2 regions of the Roseateles aquae genome follow, and region 1 is predicted to be linked to the other one. Evidence: predicted binding sites of a transcription regulator. Region 1 holds the regulator's gene; the other holds the start of a gene.

Region 1 (7,448 bases):
GCCGCACTGCCCATGGGCAGGCTTAGGTGCGCCAGCAAATGCAGACGCTGGCCGGTGGGATCGACGGCGCCTGATTGCGCAGCCGTCGGTTGCCGTGTGAGCATGCCGCCAGGCAGATCAAAGCGGTTGTACTCCAGCTCCATGCCCCCCTCCAGGCGGGTGCGCCGCCCCCAGGGCCGGAAGCCCCCCAGCACAAGATCGTCGGCACGGCTGTTCAGGCGCAGCCCAAGCTGCGGCGAGCGCTGATAGGGCGAGATGAACTGATCCTCAAGCACCGAGCCCTCCAGCGCCTGCCAGCGCTGCACGCGGGCGTACCACTGCGCATCACCCCAGCTGTAGCTGTCCTCGCGCCCCAGGTTCAGATTGCTCGACAAAAGCCGCGGCGTCTTGGACTTGACCCGATTGCTGAGGTCTTTCCAGTAGTCGTCATCGGAGACTCGCTCCGCCTGAAACTCGTAATGCCAGCGCTCACCAAGGCTGCCACGGTGTTCAACACTCAAATCCCAGCGGCTGCGCCCGACCACACGGTCATGTGCCAGCCAGGCCAGATTGAATTGCCCCTCATGGCTGGGCTCAAGGTAGCGGAACTCGCTGTCGACGCCATAGCCTCGGCCGGTCATCCAAAACGGCATGAAGGTTGCGTCCCGCTGCGGCGCAATATTCCAGTAGTAGGGCATGCCGATTTCCAAGCCGCTCCGGCTGGACGTGCCGATATTGATCGGCAGCAGCCCGGACTTGCGAGCGTCGCCCAAAGGAAAGCTAAGCTCGGACGTGGCCAGGATGGGCACGCCATAGAACTGCAGCACCGCGTCCTTGGCCACGCCTTCATTGGCCTCGAAGTCCATGCGCAGGCTGCTGGCCTTGAGCTGCCAGGCCGGCTGCGTCTCTTGCTCGTCGACCGGGCAAGTCGAGTACGTCGCCTGCTCGGCCAGCAAACGAGACTCGCCGAGAAAACGCAACCGTGTCGCATGGCCCGAGCCACCGGTCTGGGCGAAGAAGTAGTTCGGCTGGAGCAGTTCCCCCTCAAATCGCTCAACAAAGAGCTGAAGGCTGGGGCCACGCACGGTGTTGCCGTTGCGGCTGATCTCGACCCCACCCTCGGCGCTGGCCAGATCACGGGCGGGAACATAACGCAGGCGCTCGGCACGCAACAGGGTATCCCCCATCCGCAGTTCCGCCTGGCCACTGGCCTCGGTTTCCTGATCGACTCGGCTGCTCAGGTGCTCGGCACTGATGATCATCGCGGCCTGCTCACCCTGGCGACGTGTGAGCGACAGCTGGCGAGTAGGCCGCAGCTTCTGCGCCACACTGTCTGTTGGCGGGCCGCCAAGCTGCGCCTCGGCGCCCAACGCTGCGCCCAAGAGTGCAGCCAACAGCGTCAATCGCACAGCAGCAGGACGGGGCAATGAGTAAGAAGGGAGTGTGGGGCGCGGCACGGCGTCGGAGCGGGTTCGGGCACCAGGGCCCGGGACGGACTGGCGCTTTGTAGAATTCATTATCCATGAGGCCATGGGCCATCACGATCCGCATAGCGCCCGCCCTGCCAAGGGACGCCTGGCCTGCCAACCCACATAGGCTGATATGACCGCCATCGAATGGGCCGACCCGGCTCGCGCCGCCCGCTTCCAGACTTGGTTCAGCAGCCTGGTCAATCTGCACGGACTTGACGCCAGCAGCCTTGAGCTGGCCAATAACGACGCCAGCTCGCGCCGCTATCTGCGCTGCCAGTCCGAGCAGGGCAGTCGCATCATCATGGACGACCCGGCGCAGCCCAATCAGCTCAAGCCCTTTCTTGCCGTCGCCGCGCAGCTGCAGGCCTGCGATTTGCATGCGCCAGCCGTGCTGGCCGCCGACGCCGAACAGGGTTTTGCCCTGATTGAGGACCTTGGCCGGCAGACCTATCTGCAGGCCTTGCAGCAGGCCAGCCCGGTCGAGGCCGACCGGCTGATGCGCGCCGCCATCGCGGCGCTGCTGCAGTGGCAGTCGCGCGCCGATGCGTCCCAGTTGCCGGTCTACGACGAGGCCTTTGTGCGCCGTGAGCTGCAGATCTTCATCGACTGGTGTGTCGAGCGCGAGCACGGCCAGCGCTGGGACGGTGTCGAGCTGCAGTGGTGGCAGCGCACCTGCGATCTGCTGGTGACAAACATGCTGAGTCAGCCTCAGCTGGCCATGCACCGCGACTTCATGCCGCGCAATCTGATGGTCTGCGCCGATGGTCCCGGCATCCTCGACTTCCAGGATGCCGTCTGCGGCCCGATCAGCTACGACCTGGTCTCGCTGCTGCGCGATGCCTTCATCTCCTGGGATGAGGAACGCGAGCTGGACTGGGCGATTCGCTACTGGGAGCAGGCGCGCAAGCTGGGCCTGCCGGTGGGCGACGATTTCGGTGAGTTCTGGCGCCAGCTCGAATGGACCGGCCTGCAGCGCCATCTGAAGGTGCTGGGCATCTACTGCCGGCTCAAGCACCGCGATGGCAAGCCCCGCTATGCGGAGGACCTGCCGCGCTTCTTCGCCTACGCAATCAAGGTCAGCACCCGCTATATCGAACTCTCGCCACTGACCCGGCTGCTGGAGAAGCTGCGCGGCTCGCTGGTGCAGACCGGCTTCAATCTGCGCTGAAGCGCGAGCGCGCATTCAGCGCGTCACACAACCAGCCGCCAAGAGCCAGGGGTCGTGGTCTTCGCCGCCAAAGACCTGCAGCAAAAACTCCAGGAAGGCGCGCGTTCGCGCCGGCATGAACTTGCGGGTCGGCATCGTGGCCCAGATCGTGAAGCTGAACAGGCGCCACTCCGGTAGCACGCGCTCCAGCGCCCCTTCCAGCAGCGCGTCGCCGATCACAAAGGTCGGCAGGCCGGCGATGCCCAGGCCATGCAAGGTCGCCGCGTAATTGGTGTCGATCGATGAGGTGCTCAACACCGCCCGATCGGGCACACCGCTGAAGGTCTCGTGAACCGTGCCTTCGCCCAGTCCGCCACGAACAAAGACGATGCCGCGCTGCAACTCGGGGATCGAGGGCCGGATCGAGTCATGCCCCCTGAGGTCTCGTGGGTGCGCCGGGCGCCCGCATCGATCCAGGTAGTCTGGCGAGGCGCACATGATGACCTCGGTACGCGCCAGACGCCGGGCCACGAAGTCGCCTTCGAGCGGGTGGCGAGAACTGAGGATGGTGATGTCGAAGGCCTCGTCCATCGTCGCCACCGGACCCGGCGCATGCAGCTCGAGGGTGATGTGCGGGTACTGCTGGCGAAAGCGCGGCAGGTGCTTGGAGAGCTGATGCACGGCAATGGCGGGTGGCACCAGCACGCGCAGATGGCCGCGCGGGTCATTGGTTGACGCCGACGCCAAGGCCTCGGCCTCCTCGACATCGGCAATGATGCGCCGCGCCCGCTCCAGGTAGGCTTCGCCGACATCGGTCAGGGCCAGCTTGCGTGTCGTGCGATTGAGCAGCCGCGCTCCCAGATGCTCTTCCAGCTCCGCGACCAAACGGGTCACAACCGCTGGCGCCAGATCCAGCGCGCGGGCGGCGCCAGCAAAACTGCCCTCGTCAATCACTCGCGCAAAGGTGCGCATGGCCCGCAGCTGGTCCATCAGAAGGCTCCCTTCAGATCGTCTTGCGCAGATTGGCCGGCGCGATCTTCAGCGCCTCGCGGTACTTGGCCACCGTGCGCCGCGCCACCTGGATGCCCTGCTCTTCCAGCATGCTCGAGAGCTGGCTGTCCGACAGCGGCTTCTTGGCGTCCTCGGCCGCGACGAACTGCTTGATCAAGGCCCGCACCGCCGTGCTGGATGCATTGCCGCCCGACTCGGTATTCAGGCCCGAGCCAAAGAAATACTTCAGCTCGAACGTACCCCAGGGCGTGGCCATGTACTTGGCCGTGGTCACCCGCGAAATCGTCGATTCATGCAAGCCGAGCTCATCGGCAATCTCGCGCAGCACCAGCGGTTTCATCGCCAGCTCGCCATGGGTAAAGAAACCGCGCTGACGATCGACGATGGCCTCGGAGACGCGCAATATGGTGTCAAAGCGCTGCTGGATATTCTTGATGAACCAGCGCGCCTCCTGCAACTGCGTGCCCAGCGGCGAATTGCTGACACCACCGCGGGTGGCGCGCAGCGCCTGGGCATAGAGCTCGTTGATGCGCAGCTTGGGCGCCACATCCGGATTGATCATCACCCGAAAGCCGCGGCCGGCCTTCTGCACGATCACATCGGGCACCACCGCCTGCGCCACATTGCGCGCGAAGCGGCGGCCCGGCTTGGGCTCCAGCCGCCCGATCAGCGCCTGCGCCTCGCGCAGCAGCGCCTCGTCGGCGCCGGTCAGGGCCATCAGCTTGCGGCTGTCACGCTTGGCCAGCAGCTCCAGATGCTGCTTGCAGATCAGGATGGCGACCACCTGGGCCTGGCTGCGCGGCAGCGCCCGCAGCTGCAAGACCAGGCATTCCGAAAGATCGCGGGCGCCCACACCAGCGGGCTCCATGCTCTGCAGCCACTTCAGTGCGCAGCGCAGCAGGCTGAGCAGCTCCTCGGCCTGCTCAGCCTCGGCGCCAGCCGACAGCGCCGCCGCAATCTCTTCCAGGCTGTCTTCGAGATAGCCATCCTCGTTCAACGATTCGATCAGCACATGCAGCGCCGCACGGTCCTCGTCGCTCAAGCCCATGCCGGCCATCTGCGCGTTCAGATGCTCCTGCAGGCTGATCTCGGCCGATTCACGGTCGCTGTAATCGCTGTCGTCATCGGGCGCAGTACCGCCGCTGTTGCTGGGCAGTTCGCGGATGCCGTCGAAGTCGTCGCCCTCGGTGCCGTTTTCCCAGTCTTCGCGCTCGGTCGTGCCGAAGTCATCGGCACGGATCTCGGCCACCGCCTCGCCATCGCCGGCCGCCTCGGCGCTGCTGGCCGCCTCGTCGCGCTGACTGGCCGACAAGCGCTCGGCCGGCTCCAGCTGCGGCGCCTCGGCGAATTCCTCGTCGGTCTCCAGCAGCGGGTTCTGCGCCAGCATCTGCTCGACTTCCTGATGCAGCTCCAGCGTGGAGAGCTGCAGCAGGCGGATCGACTGTTGCAGCTGCGGCGTCAGCGACAGATGCTGGGAAAGGCGTACCTGCAGTGAGGGCTTCATCGTCCGAGCCGCCTACATGCGGAAGTGTTCGCCCAGGTAGACCTTGCGCACATCGGGGTTGTCGACGATCTCGGCCGGCCGGCCTTCGGCCAACACCGTGCCCTCGCTGATGATGTAGGCGCGGTCGCAAATGCCCAGCGTCTCGCGGACGTTGTGATCGGTGATCAGCACGCCGATGCCGCGCGCCTTCAGGAAACCGATGATGCGCTGGATCTCCAGCACCGCGATCGGGTCGACACCGGCAAAGGGCTCGTCCAGCAGGATGAAGCGCGGCTGCGTGGCCAGTGCACGGGCGATCTCGACACGCCGACGTTCACCGCCTGACAAGGCCGGCGCCGGGCTGTCGCGCAGCTTCTCGATGCTGAGGTCCTGCAGCAGCTGTTCCAGCGCCTCATCGACACGGGCATTGGGCCAGGCCCGGCCCTGCTCATCGAGCTGCAGCTCCAGCACGGCGCGGATGTTTTCCTCGACATTGAGCTTGCGAAAGATCGACGCTTCCTGCGGCAGATAGCTCAGGCCGAGCCGCGCACGCTGGTGAATAGGCAGGCGCTGCACCGGCTGACCATCGATGCGGATCTCGCCGGCATCGGCACGCACCAGCCCGACGATCATGTAGAAGCTGGTCGTCTTGCCGGCGCCATTCGGGCCCAAGAGGCCGACCACCTCGCCGCTGTGCACATCCAGGTGCACGTCCTTGACGACGCGGCGCATGCCGTAGTGCTTCTGCAGGCCCTCGGCCTCCAGGCGGCTGCGCGCGCCCGCCTCCAGCGCTGGCACCTGGCTGTTCATGAGGGCTTGCGCGGCTGCAGCACGGTGCTGGGCTGCAGCGTCAGCGGCGGTGCGCTGGCCGCGGCCTCGGGCGCCGAGGCGCCACGCGGCATCAGCACCACGCGCACCCGGCCGTTCGGGTGCGGCGAGGTCTGGCCGCCCTCGACGCTGAACACCTCGGTGCGGTTGTCGTAGAGGATGACGGCGCCGGTGACTTCATCGGCCACCGCTCCGCTGCGCGTGCGGCGCACGACCGCATTGCCAACAAAGCGGATGGTGTCGGAGCGGGTGTCGTACTCGAGCTGTTCGGCATGGCCCTCGATGGCCTCACCTGGAACATCTCGGGCCTGACGGAAGCTGACCGGCTTGCCCGCCTCGCCGCTGGCGTAGGCCTGGAAGAAGCCGTCACTGGCCTCGCGGACATCCAGCCGTTCGGCCTTCAGCAGCATGGTGCCCTTGCTGAGGATGACGTTGCCGTTGAACTCGGTACGCTGCTTGACCACATCGACCCGCCCGCCCTTGTCGGAGCTGATGTTGAGCGGCTTCTGCGCATCAGCGCGCTCGGCATGCGCCGGCATGGCCAGCAACAGGCAGGCCAGCAGCGCTAGCGTGGGGAGAAGGGTCTGGTTGGATTTCATACGGCACAGTTCTTGCAGGCCATTCTGCCATGCCAAAGTGCCGGCGAGACCCGCCGAACAGGGGGCCACGCCACCATCTTCCATTGCCATGTGAAGAAGGGCGCCTTTCCCCGATCCGGCTGGCGCCCTGCCCGGCGATCAGCCGCCCTTGCGAATGCGCTGAATCAGCGTGTCGACCACCTGCAGCGCGCGCTTGCCGGATTCAACTTCGCTGATGCGCAGGCCGGCCGAGGACATCGCCGGCGAGGTCAAGAAACGGCCCGCCACGCCCAGTGCCGGCACACCGTCGATCCGGTAGTCTTCCGACAGCTTCTTGGCCTGCATGCACTTCGTGTTCACAGTAAAGGAGTTGAAGCTTTCTTCGAACTTGGCCGGGTCCACGCCGAGCTTGGCGACAAAGCCGGCCACGGTCTTCACATCGTCCAGGCTCTGGCCGTAGCGATGGATGGCGTCAAAGATGGCGGTGTGAACCTGCGCTTCCTTGCCCATCGCTTCCAGCGCAAAAAACACCTTCTGGTGGAAGGCCACATTGGCGCGGAAGCTGACATGCACCTGGCGGAAGCTGACGTCGGCCGGCAGCTGTTTGGCCCAAGCCGAGATCTCCGGCTCAAAGGCAAAGCAGTGCGGGCAGCCGTACCAGAAGAACTCGACGACCTCGATCTTGCCCGGCGTGCTCGGCAGCGGCTGGCCCAGGCGCTGGTAATGCTGGCCTTCAACAAAGCCTCCTTGCGCCTGCGCGCCACCGGACGCCGCCAGCAGACCCAGGGTGGACAGGCCCAGCTGGGCCGAGAACTCACGACGCTTCATGCTCATTCCTTGACTGACTCGTTTTCCTGGCTGGGCCAACGATGGCCGCCCGGCAGGGATGCTAAGCGATCTTGGCCGGGCGCGCCCGGCGCGGCTCAACGCTTCATGGGCACCAGATTCGC
Region 2 (7,448 bases), on a different contig from region 1:
CTGGTAGTGGTCCAGCATCATCTTGTGGGTCTCGCGGCCGATGCCGGATTCCTTGTAGCCGCCGAAGGTGGCATGGGCCGGGTAGGCGTGGTAGCAGTTGGTCCAGACGCGGCCGGCCTTGATCGCGCGACCCATGCGGTAGGCGCGGCTGCCGTCGCGGCTCCAGACGCCGGCGCCCAGGCCGTAGGGCGTGTCGTTGGCGATCTGCAGCGCCTCGGCCTCGGTCTTGAAGGTGGTCACCGCCAGCACCGGGCCGAAGATCTCTTCGCGGAAGATGCGCATCTGGTTGTGGCCCTTGAACAGCGTCGGCTGGATGTAGTAGCCGCCCGCCAGTTCGCCGCCGAGCTCGGCCCGGCCGCCGCCGATCAGGCATTGCGCGCCCTCGGCCTTGCCGAGTTCGAGGTAGGAGAGGATCTTGTCCATCTGCAGGGCCGAGGCCTGGGCGCCCATCATGGTGTCGGTGTCCAGCGGGCTGCCTTGCTTGATGGCCTGGATGCGGCTCAGTGCGCGGGCCATGAAGCGGTCGTAGATCGATTCCTGGATCAGCGCCCGCGAGGGGCAGGTGCAGACCTCGCCCTGGTTGAAGGCGAACAGCACCAGGCCTTCGATGGCCTTGTCGAAGAAGGCGTCGTCGGCGTCGGCAATGTCCTCGAAGAAGATGTTGGGGCTCTTGCCACCCAGCTCCAGCGTGGCCGGGATCAGGTTGCCGGCGGCGGCCTGGGCGATCACGCGGCCGGTGGCGGTGCTGCCGGTGAAGGCGATCTTGGCAATGCGCTTGCTCTCGGCCAAGGGCATGCCGGCCTCGCGGCCGTAGCCGTTGACGATGTTCAGCACGCCGGGCGGCAGCAGGTCGGCAATCAGCTCCACCATCACCATGATGCTGACGGGCGTCGATTCCGCCGGCTTCAGCACCACGCAGTTGCCCGCGCCTATCGCCGGCGCCAGCTTCCAGGCCGCCATCAGGATAGGGAAGTTCCAGGGGATGATCTGGCCGACCACGCCCAGCGGCTCGTGGAAGTGGTAGGCGATGGTCTGCTCATCGATCTGGCTTAAAGCGCCTTCCTGCGCGCGCAGGCAGCCGGCGAAATAACGGAAATGGTCGATGGTCAAGGGGATATCGGCATTCAGCGTCTCGCGCATCGGCTTGCCGTTGTCCACCGTCTCGGCATAGGCCAGCTTTTCCAGGTGTTGCTCAAGCCGGTCGGCAATCTTCAGCAAGAGGTTCGCGCGTTCGGCCGGCGCGGTGCGGCCCCAGGCATCGGCGGCGGCATGGGCGGCGTCCAGGGCCAGCTCGATGTCTTCGGCGCCGGAGCGGGCCGCCTGGGTGTAGGGCTGGCCGGTGATGGGCGTGAGGACGTCAAAGTACTGACCCTTGACCGGCGGCACGAACTTGCCGCCGATGAAGTTGTCGTAACGGCGCTTGAATTCGACCGGTGCGCCGGCGGTGTTCGGGGCTGCGTAAAGCATGGTGTGTCTCCTGTTTGAGTGTTTGGCATCGACTGAACCCTGTAGGCTCATTGCGGCTATTGCATGGCCCGTGCCAGCCTTGGTTTGAGCGCGGCGCTGCGGTTTTGGCGCAAGTCCGCGGTCAGTTCGGCGGCGCAGACTGTGCCGCTGGCGCAGTGTGGTGCTGAACAGCTGTTCCGAAAATGAACAGTGCTGGCGCAGCGGCGGTTGAAGTGCTTGCAGCGTTTGAGTCCATGGCTACGCTGCGCCTCAGAAGACCGATGGAGACACAGTTGATGCAGGCTCTGCCGTCCCGAATCGAGCGCAGTGCGCGGCTGCGCGAGGCCCGGCGCGCGCTGCTGGACGCCGGCCAGGTGGCCGACGGTTTGATTGCGCCCGCCTTGCTGAACAGCTGGCAGCGCAGCCAGGCCTATGGGCTCAGGCCTGAGGGGCGCCCGCCAGGCGCGCCGCATGCGTCGGGCGCGCAGCTGGCGCGAGCGCTAGAGCAGCAGCGCGAGCTGGTCGCCCATGCGCGGCCGGTGATGGAGCACCTGTTCCGCCAGACGGCCGAGACCGACAGCATGGTGATCCTGGCTGATGCCGAGGGCCTGCTGCTGCAGGCGCTGGGTGATGCCAGCTTTCTCGACCGCGCCCAGCGCGTTGCCCTGCGTCCCGGCGCCAGCTGGCATGAGCAGTGGCGGGGCACCAATGCCATCGGTACGGCGCTGGCCGACGCGGCGCCGGTGGTCGTCCACGGCGGCGAGCACTACCTCGAGCGCAACGGCTTTCTGACCTGCACGGCCGCACCCATCCTCGACCCCAGCGGCCGCGTGCTCGGTGCGCTGGACATCTCCGGCGAGCAGCGCAGCTACCACCGCCACACGCTGGCCCTGGTGCGCACCGCCGCCGGCATGATCGAACAGCGCCTGTTCGAGCACCGCCATGGCGCCGGCCTGCGCCTGCATCTGCATGGCCAGGCCGAAGGCATAGGCTCCTGCGCCGAGGGGCTGCTGGCCTTGTCCGACGAGGGCTGGCTGATCGGCGCCAATGCGGCCGCGCTGCAGATGCTGGGCCTGGGCTGGTCGGCCATCGGTGCCTGCCGGATCGAGCAGCTGCTGCCGCTGCAACTCGATCAGCTGGCCGACTGGTGCCGGCGGCCCAGCAGCGCCCCGCGGCTGCTGCGCCGTGCCGACGGCAGCACGCTGTGGCTGCGCGTTGACGCAGGACGCAGCCTGCTGGCGGCGAGCACGGCCGTGCCGGCTCGTTCCGCGGCGGTGCTGGCGCCGCCGGCCGATGCCCTGGCCCGGCTGGACAGTGGTGATCCGGCCCTGCGCCAGGCGCTGGAGCGCGCCCGGCGGGTGATGAACAAGCCGATTGCGCTGCTGCTGCAGGGCGAGTCCGGCGTCGGCAAGGAGCTGTTCGTGCGGGCCCTGCATGCCAGCTCGGCGCGCGCCGGCGGGCCGCTGGTGGCGCTGAACTGCGCGGCGCTGCCCGAGGCGCTGATCGAGGCCGAGCTGTTCGGCTACCGGCCCGGCGCCTTCACCGGCGCGGCCCGGCAGGGCGCACCGGGGCGCATCCGTGAGGCCGAGGGCGGCACGCTTTTCCTCGACGAAATTGGCGACATGCCCTTGGCCCTGCAGGCCCGGCTGCTGCGCGTGTTGCAGGAGCGCCAGGTGCAGGCGCTGGGCGGTGGCGCCGCGGTGGCGGTGGACTTTCGCCTGGTCTGCGCCAGCCACCGCGAGCTGGCCGCCGAGGTCGAGGCCGGCCGCTTCCGCGCCGATCTCTACTACCGCCTGAACGGCCTGACTTTGCGCCTGCCGCCACTGCGCGAGCGCCAGGACCTACCGGCGCTGATCGAGCGCATGCTGGCCGAGCTGCAGCCGGCGCGGCCGCTGCAGCTGGCACCGGAGCTGTTGCAGGCGCTGCAGCGCTACCGCTGGCCGGGCAATCTGCGCCAGCTGCACAACGCGCTGCAGACGGCCTGCGCGCTGCTCGATGACGACGAGCCGCAGATCGACTTCGCCCACCTGCCCGACGATCTGCTGCGCGGGCTGAGGGCGATGGCCGCTGCGGCCGCCCCCGGTGTAGAGGCCGCTGAGCGCGATGGTGCGGGCGAGGAGTCGATCGATGGCACGGGCCAGGCAGCGGGTGGCGAGGCGGGCCCGCTGCGCGCCCAGGCCCGCCACCGCGCCCGCCAAACCGTGCAGGCCTGCGAAGGCAATCTCTCGCTGGCCGCGCGGCGGCTGGGCATCAGCCGCAATACCTTGTACCGGCTGTTGCGCGAAGCAGCTGGTGCGGCCTCAGCGCCGAGCTGAACCTGGCACAGGCCTACTTGGCCATGACACTGAAGTCGCCCAGGCCCTGCAGCTGGCCTTCGATGGCCGTGCGATCACCGACGACCACAATGTGCTGGCCAGCCGGATCGAAATAGCGGCGGCCGATGTCGCGCAACTGCTCGGCATTGATAGGCGCCAGCCTTTGCACATAGCTGGCGAGGAAATCGGCCGGCAGGCCGACCAGCCAGTTTTCGGCCAGGGCCGCGGTCATGCCGGCCTGGCGCTGCATGGTGATCAGGTAGTCGCCGGCCATATAGCGCTTGGTCGTGTCCAGCTCATCGGCGCCAACCGGCTCCTCGCCAAGGCGGCGGTACTCGGCCAGCACGTCTTTCAGCGCGGCGCCGGCGACCTCGTTGCGCACATCGGCGCCGGCCTCGATCGCGCCGCCGCTGCGGTAGGAATGCGGCACCACCCAGGCCCAGTAGGTGTAGCCGCGTTCTTCACGCAGCTTCCAGGTGATGCGGCTGCGGATGCCGCCGCCCAGCAGCGTGCTGGCCAGTCGCAGCGGCAGTTCATCGGCAGCGCTGGCCGCATGGCCCTGCCGGCCGATGCGCAGGCTGGCCTGCACGCTGCCCGGGCGGTCGAGCAGCAGGCGCTGCGCGGTGCCGCCCGGCTGCGCCATGGCGGGCTCAGCGGCCGCCTCGCCCTCGGCCTGCCAGCGCCCCAGCGCGGTCTCGACTTGCTTGAAGACCTGCTCGGGCCGCAGGGGCCCGCTGATGACCAGCAGGCTGCGCTCGGGCCTGAAGCGGCGGGCATGGGCCTGGCGGAGCAACTCGGGGCTCAGGCGCTGCAAAGTCGTTTCGCTGACGGCGGTGTGGCCATAGGGGTGTTCGCCAAAGGTCAACGCGCTCAGGCTGCGTTCAGCGCGCTTGCCGGGGTTGGCGGCGTCGGCATTCAGGCGCTCCAGCCCATGGGTCCGGGCCTGTTCCACCTCGGCCTCCGGATAGGCCGGCTCGCGGATCAGTTCGGCCAGCAGCTGCAGCATCTGCGGCGCCTTGGAGGCCAGCGCATTGGCGCTGACGGTGATGCCGTCACGGCTGGCCGTCGCGCGGAGTTCGCCACCCAGGCGCTGCACCGTCTCCAGCACCGCGCGGGCGTCGCGATGCCGTGTGCCGGCACTGAGCAGCTGCGCGTGCAGCTTCGCCAGCCCGGGCAGCTCGGCGCTGTCGGCACCATGGCCGGCACCACGCAGTGCCAGGGCATAGTCGACGCGGGGGAGCCCCTGGCGCGGCAGCACCCAGACCTCCATGCCATTGCTCAGGCGGCGGACGCTGATCTGCGGCGCGATGCCGGGTTTGGCCGGAGCGAAGGCGGGCAGCTCGGCAGGCAGCTGGATCGATGCCGCTGTGGCGCTGCTCAGCCCGGCGGCCAGCAGACAGGCCGTCAGCAGACGGGGTGCGAACAAGGTGTGCAGCATCAGTGTTCCTTGGCGGTCTCGCCGCTGGGCGTGGCGGCGGGGGCGGCGCTTGCGGCGGCACTGGCAGGCTGGCGGTCGATCAGCACCCGATTGGCGCTGCCCAGATAGCGTGCGGCGACGCGCTGCAGATCGGCCGAGCTGACCGCTGCGATCCAGCCCGGGATCTGGTTGACGACACGGGCGTCGCCCCACAGCGTCTGCAGCTTGGCCAGCATGTCGGCCCGGTTCATGAAGCCGTCCAGACCGTCATACCAGCTGGCCAGCAGGCTGGTCTTGAGGCGCGCCAGCGTCGCCGGGTCGGCCCCGGACTTGACGATGGTGGCGATCTCCTCGTCAACGACGGCCAGCAGCGCATCGGCATTGCTGCTTGGCTTGTACAGCGCGAAGACGGTCAGCAGGGTCGGCCCGTCGTACTCCCAGGGGCCGGTGATGCCGATGCCTGAGTCCAGCTTCAGCGCCAACCCATGCCGCTTGACGAGGGCCTGGTGCAGGCGCGAGGCCTCGCCGCCGGCCAGCAGTTCGGCCAGCACGGTCATTGCCGCCTGGTCCTTGCTGCCGCGAGCCGGCATCTTCCAGCCCAGCGTCAGCGCCGGCACCTGGGCCAGCGCGTCAGTCTGCGTCAGGCGGCGCTCGCCGCTGTTGAGCGGCTCATCGAAGCGGCTGGCGGCGGGCCGGGGCCGGCGCGGCACGCTACCGAAGTACTTCTCGGCCAGCGCAAAGCCCTGCGCGGCGCTCAGGTCCCCGGCAATGGCCAGCACCGCGTTGTTGGGACCGTAGAAATCGCGGTGAAAGGCACGCACATCGTCCAGCGTGGCATGTTCGAGATCGGCAAAGCTGCCGTAGCCGTCGTGTTGGTTGGCCCAGCGGTCGAAGGCCAGGCCGGCGATATCCAGCCACATCACCGCGCCATAGGGCTTGTTCTTGACGTTGATGCGGATCTCTTCCTTGACCACGTCCTGCTGGTTCTTCAGGTTCTGCGCATTGAAGTCCAGTGCGCGCATGCGGTCGGCCTCCAGCCACAGAATCGCCTCCAGCGACGTTATCGGCGCGGTCTCGATGTAGTTGGTGAAGTCGGCGCGGGTGGAGCCGTTGTTCTGGCCGCCGCCGGCGGTGATGACCTGATTGAACACGCCTTTTGGCGACTTGGGCGTGCCCTGGAACATCAGGTGCTCGAACAGATGGGCAAAGCCGGTGCGGCCCTCGGGCTCCAGGCGCATGCCGACCTTGTAGACCAGGCTGAGCCCGAAGGTGGGCGAGCTGTGGTCCTCCGAGATCAGCACGGTCAAGCCATTGGACAGGGTTTTCCGCTGCACCGGCACCGACCAGTGATCGGGCGGCGCCGCCCAGGCCGACAGGCACAGCGTCAGGCTGCCCAGCAGCAGCATCAGGGTCGGACTTCGCATCGGCGTTCGCTTTCCTTGGGCCTGTTGACACTACGTCTGCATCAGGCAGACGTAGTGTTGTTAACAGGCGCTAGCTCAGGGATGGCCGTTTGCCTGACTGCTGCGGATCGGCCGAAGGGCGCGATTCTTGAGGGACGCGGCCCACGCGGCCATTGGTCATGGTCGCGTGGGCGACTGCCGCGCCTCATCGGCGTTAGCCTGCGAGTCGACTCACGCCCAGCCCTGCAGCACCAGCTTGCCGCGGGTGTGCTGGCTCTCCAGCATCGTGTGGGCGCGTTTCAGCGTCGCCGCGTTGATGGGGCCCAGCACCTCGCCCAGCGTGCTGCGCAGCTCGCCCTTGTCCACACCGCGGGCCAGCTCGGCCAGCAGCGCGCCGACGGCGGCGATGTCATGCGTCTGGTGCAGCGGGCGCACAAACATCATTTCCCAGTGCAGCGACAGCGACTTGCCCTTCATCGCCATGAAGTTGATCGCGTCGGGCGCGAAGTCGTCGATCACCGCCACGCGGCCCTGCGGCTCCATCGCGTCGACGATGGTCTGGAAATGCTGCGGCGTGTGCGTCAGGCTGGCCGTGTAGCGCAGCGGCGCGGCGTTCAGCGCGGCGATCTGCGGTGCCAGCGGCTGGCTGTGGTCGATCACATGGTGGGCGCCGAGCTCGCGCAGGTATTGCACGGCGTCGGGGCGCTCTGCCGGACGGCTGGCGGTGGCGATCAGCGTCAGATGCGGCAGGCGGCGCGCCAGCTGCAGCAGGATGGAACCCACGCCACCGGCCGCGCCGGTGACCAGGAGGCTCACCGGCCGTTCGGGCTGGCTTTGCACCTGCAGGCGCTCGAACAGCAGCTCCCA

Evidence for each region. Region 1 encodes sigma-54, which starts transcription at its own class of promoters, with help from an activator protein. Its sites were predicted from a motif close to TGGCANGNAANCTGCTTT; they were not measured.
Region 2: adh (aldehyde dehydrogenase) is a predicted target of sigma-54. The motif match lies at 1,526-1,543, and genes of this name have one in related genera.

Annotation. Positions count from the first base shown of each region.
Region 1 covers NZ_JAVXZY010000003.1:66,621-74,068, reverse strand. Annotated here, with positions in the region: gene RQP53_RS09155 (LPS-assembly protein LptD) at 1-1,373, opposite strand, end outside; gene RQP53_RS09150 (aminoglycoside phosphotransferase family protein) at 1,582-2,619, shown strand; gene RQP53_RS09145 (LysR family transcriptional regulator) at 2,635-3,588, opposite strand; gene RQP53_RS09140 (RNA polymerase factor sigma-54) at 3,602-5,113, opposite strand; gene lptB (LPS export ABC transporter ATP-binding protein) at 5,126-5,902, opposite strand; gene lptA (lipopolysaccharide transport periplasmic protein LptA) at 5,899-6,519, opposite strand; gene RQP53_RS09125 (thiol:disulfide interchange protein DsbA/DsbL) at 6,658-7,326, opposite strand; gene RQP53_RS09120 (SPOR domain-containing protein) at 7,422-7,448, opposite strand, start outside.
Region 2 covers NZ_JAVXZY010000005.1:153,443-160,890, forward strand. Annotated here, with positions in the region: gene adh (aldehyde dehydrogenase) at 1-1,467, opposite strand, end outside; gene RQP53_RS13645 (sigma-54-dependent Fis family transcriptional regulator) at 1,743-3,761, shown strand; gene RQP53_RS13650 (M16 family metallopeptidase) at 3,775-5,199, opposite strand; gene RQP53_RS13655 (M16 family metallopeptidase) at 5,199-6,602, opposite strand; gene RQP53_RS13660 (zinc-binding alcohol dehydrogenase family protein) at 6,813-7,448, opposite strand, start outside.